DNA from 2 places in the Mycobacterium parmense genome. Region 2 is predicted to be linked to the other one. Evidence: riboswitches for the same ligand, from Rfam matches in the RefSeq annotation. Region 2 holds a riboswitch; the other holds the start of a gene.
What was found. A riboswitch is a leader RNA that binds a small molecule or an ion and turns the genes downstream of it on or off. The one in region 2 is predicted to bind cobalamin.
Positions count from the first base shown of each region.

Region 1: linked by a shared signal. The riboswitch ahead of G6N48_RS21585 (CbtB domain-containing protein) and the one ahead of G6N48_RS19910 (PPE family protein) in region 2 are both predicted to bind cobalamin.

Region 1 covers NZ_AP022614.1:4,658,518-4,663,038, forward strand. The annotation lists gene clpC1 (ATP-dependent protease ATP-binding subunit ClpC) at 1-1,556, shown strand, start outside; gene G6N48_RS21580 (YbjQ family protein) at 1,630-2,001, shown strand; cobalamin riboswitch at 1,995-2,202, shown strand; gene G6N48_RS21585 (CbtB domain-containing protein) at 2,181-2,351, shown strand; gene G6N48_RS21590 (CbtA family protein) at 2,356-3,147, shown strand; gene G6N48_RS21595 (histidine phosphatase family protein) at 3,144-3,686, shown strand; gene G6N48_RS21600 (Cpe/LpqF family protein) at 3,690-4,521, opposite strand, start outside.
Region 2 covers NZ_AP022614.1:4,314,827-4,319,347, forward strand. The annotation lists gene G6N48_RS19905 (NAD-dependent epimerase/dehydratase family protein) at 1-492, opposite strand, end outside; gene G6N48_RS19910 (PPE family protein) at 558-1,745, opposite strand; cobalamin riboswitch at 2,151-2,374, opposite strand; gene G6N48_RS19915 (hypothetical protein) at 2,515-2,700, opposite strand; gene G6N48_RS19920 (PE domain-containing protein) at 3,220-3,519, shown strand; gene G6N48_RS19925 (PPE family protein) at 3,534-4,521, shown strand, end outside.

The DNA.
Region 1 (4,521 bases), 340 kb from region 2:
AGTACCGCAAGTACATCGAGAAGGACGCCGCCCTGGAGCGCCGCTTCCAGCCGGTGCAGGTCGGGGAGCCGACGGTGGAGCACACCATCGAGATCCTCAAGGGTCTGCGCGACCGCTACGAGGCGCACCACCGGGTGTCGATCACCGACTCGGCGATGGTGGCCGCCGCCACGCTGGCCGACCGCTACATCAACGACCGGTACCTGCCGGACAAGGCGATCGACCTGATCGACGAGGCCGGCGCCCGGATGCGGATCCGCCGCATGACCGCTCCGCCGGACCTGCGCGAGTTCGACGAGAAGATCGCCGAGGCGCGCCGGGAGAAGGAATCGGCGATCGACGCCCAGGACTTCGAGAAGGCCGCCAGCCTGCGTGATCGCGAGAAGCAGCTGGTGGGCCAGCGGGCCGAGCGGGAGAAGCAGTGGCGCTCCGGCGACCTCGACGTGGTCGCCGAGGTCGACGACGAGCAGATCGCCGAGGTGCTGGGCAACTGGACCGGCATCCCGGTGTTCAAGCTCACCGAGGCCGAGACCACCCGCCTGCTGCGCATGGAGGACGAGCTGCACAAGCGGATCATCGGCCAGGAGGACGCCGTCAAGGCCGTCTCCAAGGCGATCCGCCGCACCCGCGCCGGGTTGAAGGACCCCAAGCGGCCGTCGGGCTCGTTCATCTTCGCCGGCCCGTCCGGTGTCGGTAAGACCGAGCTGTCCAAGGCGCTGGCGAACTTCCTGTTCGGCGACGACGACGCGCTCATCCAGATCGACATGGGCGAGTTCCACGACCGGTTCACCGCGTCGCGGCTGTTCGGCGCCCCGCCGGGGTATGTCGGCTACGAGGAGGGCGGCCAGCTCACCGAGAAGGTGCGGCGCAAGCCGTTCTCGGTGGTGCTGTTCGACGAGATCGAGAAGGCGCACCAGGAGATCTACAACAGCCTGTTGCAGGTGCTCGAGGACGGCCGCCTGACCGACGGCCAGGGCCGCACGGTCGACTTCAAGAACACCGTGCTGATCTTCACGTCCAACCTCGGCACCGGCGACATCTCCAAGCCGGTGGGACTGGGCTTCACCCAGGGCGGCGGTGAGAACAACTACGAGCGGATGAAGCAGAAGGTCAACGACGAGCTCAAGAAGCACTTCCGGCCGGAGTTCCTCAACCGCATCGACGACATCATCGTCTTCCACCAGCTGACCAAGGACGAGATCATCCAGATGGTCGACCTCATGATCGGCCGGGTCGCCAACCAGCTCAAGGGCAAGGACATGGCCCTGGAGCTGACCGACAAGGCGAAGTCGTTGCTGGCCAAGCGCGGCTTCGACCCGGTGTTGGGCGCCCGCCCGCTGCGGCGGACCATCCAGCGCGAGATCGAGGACCAGCTGTCCGAGAAGATCCTCTTCGAGGAAGTCGGGCCCGGACAGGTCGTCACGGTCGACGTCGACAACTGGGACGGCGAGGGTTCGGGCGAGGATGCGGTGTTCACCTTCACCGGCACCCGCAAGCCGCCGAACGAGCCGGACCTGGCCAAAGCCGGAGCGCACGCCGCCCCGGACACGCAATAGGGGTTACCCGAAACGGGCGGCTAGTCTTTGACGGACTGGCCGCCCGTTTCGCTGTGTTCAGGGGGTTCCGCTCGTGCTGATCGTCACCACCAACGATCTTCCGGGGTGGGAGATCCGCCGGGTGTACGGCGAGGTGTTCGGGCTGGCGGTGCGCTCGCGAAACGCGCTTTCGCAGCTGGGCGCCAACATCCGGTCGATCTTCGGCGGCGAATTGCAGGACATGACCCAGAATCTCGCCGACGGCCGCAACGAGGCCGTGGACCGGCTGATGGTCGAGGCCCGCAATCGCGGCGCCAACGCGGTTGTCGCGATGCGGTTCGACACCACCGACATCGGCGACGTGTGGACCGAGATCTGCGCGTACGGGACGGCCGTCCAGGCGACCCCGGTCACCGACGCCGCGAAATACACCGCGAGCCAGCTGCGCTACAGCGGCCCCGCGTAGGGGTTTACACTGACGTTCGTTATCGACGGGTAACGGAATCCTGGTGAAATTCCAGAACGGTCGCGCCACTGTCAAAGTCAGACCTGAGCTCGTCATCCCCCATGGGGCCGCGCAATCCCCAGAAGGAGTCGACCGTGACCAATCCCCTCAAGACCGCGGGCCGCACCCGGCCGGTAGACCTGTCGGCGGCAAGCTCGGCGCTGTGGCTGGCGGCGACCGTCTTCCTGGCACTGCTGGCGCTGTACTTCGTTGGCATCGACCAGGGCGCGGTGTCGCTGTTCGGCAACGACTCCCACGTGCACGAGTTCGTCCACGACGCGCGCCACCTGCTCGGCTTCCCCTGCCACTGACCGCGTGGAGAAGCCGCTGATAGCGCGCGGCCTCCTGGCGGGCGCCGCCGGCGCGGTGCCGGCGTTCCTGTTCGCCCGGCTGTGCGCCGAACCCGTCATCGGGCGCGCGATCGCCTACGAGGACGGCCGGGCCGACGTCGAGGACGCGCACGGGGTGCACGCGCACGGGGCCGAGTTGTTCAGCCGCGGGGTGCAGGCCAACCCCGGGCTGGGGTTCGGCGTCCTGATCTTCGGCGTCGCCGTGGGCGCACTCTTCGCGGTGCTGTTCTGTGTGGTGTCCGCGCGCGTCAAAACCGTGGAGCCACGCCTTCTTTCGGTCCTGCTGGCCGCCGCGGCATTCGCCGCGGCGTACCTGGTGCCGTTCGTGAAGTACCCGCCGAATCCGCCGGCGGTGGGTCAGGCGGACACGATCGAAGAGCGCACCGGCTGGTATGTGGTGATGGTCCTGGCCTCGGTGCTGCTGGCCATCGCCGCCGTCCGGCTGGCGGGGACGCTCGCGAGCCGGCTCGGTGGCTGGAATTCGGCCGTGCTGGCGGCGGGGGCCTATCTCGCGGCGGTCGCCGTGGTGATGCTGCTGCTGCCCGGGGTCGACGAGACGCCCGCGCCGATGCGCGACGCGGCGGGCGCGATCGTCTACCCGGGGTTCCCGGCCGACGTGCTCTACGAATTCAGGCTGGTATCGCTGGCCACCCAGCTCGTGCTGTGGGTGAGCATCGGTGTGGTCTTCGCGACGCTCGCCGGCCGGCTGCTGCGGCCGCGGGTGCACGGCGGCGGGACGCCGGGCGCCGGGGCGTGAGTGAGGTCCTGCGCCTGACCCTGGTGGCGCACGCCATGACCCCCGCAATGGCGGCGGGCTGCTTTCCCGATGACGAGCCGCTCAACGACTTCGGCCGCCGTCAGACCGGTCGCCTCGACCTCCGCGGCGATGGGCGGCCGCTCTGCGCGCCCGAGCTTCGTGCCAGGCAGACCGCCGAGCTGCTCGGTCTGCGCCCGGCGATCGAGCCGCGGCTTGCAGACCTGGACTGCCGCCGATGGCGCGGCAAGCCGACGCAAGGCGTGCCCCCCGAGGCGCTGCGCACGTGGCTGACCGACCCCCGCCAGGCGCCGCACGGCGGTGAGTCCATCGCCGACCTCGTTGCGCGGGTGGCGGACTGGCTTGAGCTGTTGACGGGTGACCCGTCGCGCACGGTCGCCGTCACTCACCCGGCGGTCATCCGCGCCGCGGTCCTGCACGCCCTGCGCATGCCCGCGGAGTCGTTCTGGCGCATGGACGTCGCACCGGCGAGTCACGTCACCATGCACCACCGGCGGGGCGGCTGGACGCTGCGGCTGTGACGGCTACCGGGGCGCGATCAGCGCGAAGACCTGCCTGGCGACCTGCAGCATCCAGCCGGTCACGGTCGGCCCGTGATCGCGCGGCCAGTTCAGCTGGAAGCTGACCACCCACGGCTGCTGCGTCTTGTCGACGGCGTACCAGCTGAACGTCAGATCACCCGGCAGGCCACCGGCTTTGGCGCCGATGTAGGGCCAGACCTTGCGGTCCAGCTGGATGCCGGAAACTGCCGAGAGAATCTGTCTGACCGGCGCCGCGGCGCCGACCGCGTCGGCCTGCAGCGCAACGTGGACCTTGCAGATGTCCTCGGCGTTGCCGTACCACTCCGCGCCGTACGAGGACGCCGGCGAGTGGGCGCGGGTCGGATCGGGTTCGTAGGGTGTCGAGTTCGCCTGCTCCAGTAGCCGGGCGCGCACCTGCGGCGACCCGTTCGCCCACTGGCTGCGCAGGTCCGGTTTGCCCCAGCCGACGGAGAACAACTCGTACATGGTGGGGAAGGGCGTCATGCTGCCCGGATCGTGGTGGCCAGCGGTCACGAGCGCCTGCACGATCGCCGGCGGGCCCAACCGCCCGATCAGCAGGTCGGTCGCCATGTTGTCGCTGGTGGCGATCATCTTCTCGGCGGCCGTGCGCACCGAAACATGCGCTCCGGGAGTCACATCGAGGCCGGAGGAGCCCACCGCGCGGCTCTTGTCGGTGACGGTCAACTGGTCGTCCCAGGAGACGGTCCCGTTTCTGATCGCGCCCGCGAGGGCGTGCAGCACGTACAACTTGAAGATCGATGCCAGCGGCAGGGATTCGCCGGTGTTGGTGCCGGCCACGCGGTCGCAGCGACCG
Region 2 (4,521 bases):
GGAGAAGACCAGATCTTCTGCCTGGCGGCGAGATTCGATGTAGTTGCCGCCCCGGTCGGCCCAGTTGAAGGGAGTGTCCTCGTCGACGGTCGCACCGTCGGTGCCGATCGCGATGGCGCCGATGGTGCTCAGAAAGACAAATCGCTTCAGGTCGGCCTTCGCCGCCACCTCGAGGACGTTGCGCAGGCCCTTGACGTTGGTCTCGAACAGCGGTGCGGGGTCACGCAGTTCCGCCCTGGTGTCGACGACGCAGTAGTAGACGACGTCGCGGTCGGTCATGGCGGCGGCCACTGCGGAGGTGTCGAAGATGTCACCGTAACAGCGCTGGACGTCCAGGCCGTCGATTCCTCTGGTAGCGCTCGACTTTCGCAACAGGACCCGGACGTCGGCGCCGCCGGAAACGAGTCGGCGGGTGACGGCCGCCCCCACGTTGCCGCTCGCGCCCATGACCAGGGCACGCTGCCCGGTCACGGTTGTACCGCCGTCATCCATGTTTGCCGTCCGTTACGTCCACGACACGTACTGTAACGCCGACGGTACGGCGCGGCACCCCCTTGCTATCCCGCTGCCGGCGGGCGTGCGACGAAGGTCGGGCGGAATCCGTACTGCGGTACGGCGCGCCCGTAGCCCTGACCGGCCGCCCCGCCGCCCAGCGGAACTCCGGGCAGGCCCGCCGCCATGGCCGGAGGCGGGGCCACCATCGGAGTACCGCCCAGGCTCGACGCCAGCGGTCCGGACAGCGGCGCGGACGCGGTCCAACTCGGGGGCACCGAGAGCGGTCCCAGCGTGGCGGCTTGGCCCAGTCCGGCCGCGAACGCCGGTCCCGGACCTGCGATGCCGACGACCGGGCCCGCCACCTCCTCGCCGGCCGCCCCGGCCGCGGCCTCACCTGCCGCGGCGGCCGTCTGGCCACTGGCCTCGCCGCCGGTCAGGCCCAGGAACGGCGCCAGGGTGTTGCTCGGCATGTAGAACCCCGACGAGAACACGGTGTTCCAAATGTTGCCGTTGGGTCCCCAGGTGTTCCAGAAGCCGTCGAGCGCGTCGTTGCCCGACCCGGACCCGGTCAGCAGGAGGCGGAGGATATCCACGGCTTGCGTCCTCGGCGCCGCCGAGGCGGGGTACGCCATCCTCTGCAGGGACGTCGGCACCGCGGCCACCATCTGACTCAGCGTCGACTGTTCGGCGACGGCCGCGGACTGCGCGGTGAGCCCGGTCGGGCTGGTGGTCGGCTGCGGCAGGGTGAACTCGGCGAGCCGGGTGGCGGCTGCAGACGAGCCGGCATAGCCGTACATTGCCGCGGCGTCCTGGGCCCACATCTCGGCGTACTGCGTTTCGGTGGCGGCGATGGCCGCAGTGTTCTGGCCCAGGATGTTGGTGGCGACCAATGCCGCCATCCGGACCCGGTTCTGGGCAACCACCGGCGGGGGCACGGTGGCGGCGAACGCGGCTTCGTAGGCCGCGGCCGCGGATTCGGCCTGTGATGCGGTGTGCTCTGCCCGGGTGGCGGCGTCACTCATCCACACGACATAGGGAAGGGCCGCGGCCGCCATGGCGGCCGACGCCGGGCCGTGCCACTGCTCGCCGGTCAGGACACCGAGAATCGAGCCGTAAGACGATGCGGCCGATCGTAATTCGGCGCCCAGGCCGTTCCAGGCCGCGGCGGCGACCAGCATGGGTGTGGAACCCGGTCCAAGGTACATGCGGGCGGAGTTGACCTCCGGTGGCAGCGAGGCGAAGTCGCTCATCGCCGCACGCTGTTGACGACGTGACGAACTGGTTGAGAAGCGTTGTCGGACACGATTTGTCTCCTTGACAGCGGAAGCTGGGCAGCGCAAAGCCGCCCGCTGACTATGAGTATGAGATTGCCCGAGTGGAGCTTTGGCGGGCGTGCGTGATCTGCCGGTGAAAACCCGATCGGTGTTACCGGTTCGCTGTTAGTGATTCACAACAGATTTCAGCCGCCGGGGCCGGCGCGGCACCTGTCAGGAGTTGACCAGTGCTGGCGACTGCGCATAGTGCGTCCTCCATGCCGATGACATGCTCATCGCCGTCGGACGGTCGCCAAGGTGTGAGCGGCGGCGGTAGTGCCCAGCTCGCTCACTGCACCCGGACATCCGCCCAATCCGCGGGGCGATGCGCCGCCGGACACGGTGTGTCCGGCACGGCCAGCAGGTCTTCGGACTCCCGGGCGCGCACCGCTTTCGGTGCATCTACTGGCCGTCGCTTCCCGGGATCAGCGGGCTTCGCTGTTCCCAGTGCCGATGACGGCGGTCGTTCCCGGATACCGCTGCGGGACAGTCCCGGATTCACACCGGGTTCCCTCTCGCGGCCCATCCCGTGGAAGCGATGCGCCGCTCGGTGCTCAGATCTGTCGATCTCAGCAAACTGGCTGCGAAGCTCAAAATACACGGTTTACGCGAGAGTTACAAACGGTTTCCGCCGACCCCCTCGCGAAATGGCATGCCTTGCGCCAAAGTTCGGGCCGGGTCGGCCGCGCAGCGACCCGAACGGCGGTCAGCCGCCGCTGCCCGCGCCGCCGATCCCCGCAGCCGGCGGCGGCGGTGCGGGCGAACTGCTCGCCACCGGTGTGATCGACGGACCGATCGCCGGATTCTCGGCGCCCGCACCGCTCACGATTGCGAGGACCAGCACTCCTGCGCCGCCAAGGAGTGCGAGCCACCCTTTGACTTCGGACCTCATGGCAATCCTCACCCTCAACTACGTCTTAGGGGTTCATTACCCGCTTCGCGGTGCGCTCAAGCGGGCACGGCGCCCTCCAAGCGGACGGGACGGCCGGAAGCCGACCGCGCTGCCCAACGGTCGAACCGCAGGGTTGTAATTCGAAGAATGGCCGGCCCGGCCGAATGGAAATGGCCCGGGCTGAAGCATGAAGCGCCGCGCGGGTGAGCGACGCCGCGACCGGTATCGGTCGATCTTGGTGCACCCGCACCGGTGCGCAAATTTCGCTTGTGATCGGTTCAGTTAATGCCGCCGGGTTACCGGCGCGGCGATTGTTCCCGGCACAAGTCCAGCTCAGGCCGTTCCCGCCGGCGCTGCTTCGAGCGACCCGATGAGTCTGGGCAACGATTGCCGACGGGATTTCGTGATCGAAATCGTGTACCCGCGGTCCTAATTTTTGCGACCGAAAACGCGATCGCCGCGGGCGCACTACACTAATGCTCCATCTAGGTCCTGATCAGGGGCATATCGGAGGGAATCATGGTTCTGTCTGTGCAGCCAGAAGCCGTTTTGGCGTCGTCGGGCGCGGAATCGGCGATCAGCGCAGAGACTCAGGCCGCCGCGTCGGCCGCTGCGCCGGCGCTGCTGGGGGTCACGCCGATGGGTGCCGACCCGGACTCGGCGATGTTCGCGGCGGCGCTCAATGCCTGCGGTGGCAGCTATCTGGGGGTGGTCTCGGAGCACGCGGCGCAGCGGGGCCTGTTCGCCGGCGCCCAGGGCATGGCCGCAGGCGTGTATGGCGCGACCGAGACGTTGCGAACGTTGACGTTTGGGCTTTAGAGGGGGCAGTACGCATGGCTGATCCGGGGTGGGCAGCCCGTACACCTGAAGAGAACGATCTGTTGCTCAAGGGCGGGGCCGGAGCCGGGGTGGGCACACACCTGGCCAACGAGACCGCATGGACGACCCTGGCGGCAACCCATCATGCATCGGGTGTCGCTTCCGCGATCAATACCGCCGCCACGTCAGCGAGCTGGCTGGGCACGGGATCGGCCGCGTCGGCGGCAAACGTGACCGCGCTCAACGCGTCGCTGCATGGCCTGGCCGGGTGGGTCGACGTCAAGCCGGCGGTGGTTTCAACCGCGATCTCGGCGTACACGACCGCCAACGCGGCCATGCGTCCGGCGCCCGAATGCATCGCCAATCGCGACGAGTGGGGCGTCGACAACGGCATCAACCCGCTGGTGCTGGGAGCGCTGACCCCGCGAATCGTGTCGCTGGACGTTGAGTATTTCGGCGTGATGTGGCCGAACAACTCGGCGGTCGGCGCCAGCTACGGAGCGATTTTGACGGCATTGGCGGAAAGCCTGGCGATCCCGCCGCCGGTCGCCGGCCTGGGCGCTTCGCCCGCGGCTCCGGCGGAGGCCGCTTCGGCGGTCGGCCAGGCGGCGGCCGATACCGCGGCCGGTGACGGCATGCGCGCCGCATATCAGGGCGTCCAGTCGGGCACCACCGGCGCCGGTCAATCGGCATCGGCCGGGCAGGACGCCGGCAGCCAGCTCGGGACGCTCATGCAGCCCATGCAGTCGATGATGCAGGCCGTGCCCCAGGCGCTGCAGGCTCCCGCCCAGATGATGCAGGCGCCGATGCAGGCGATGCAGCCGCTCATGGGCATGTTCACCAACTCCGGGGGTCTGGGCATGGGCGCGGCAGCCCCCGGTGCCTCGGCGGCATCGGCGACCGGCGGGATCTCGGCTGCCGAGGCGGGAGCCTCGATGGGCGCGAGCGGCGGGAGCGCCTCGCTGGGCGGCGCGGGGGTGTCGGCGACCAGCTTCACCCGCC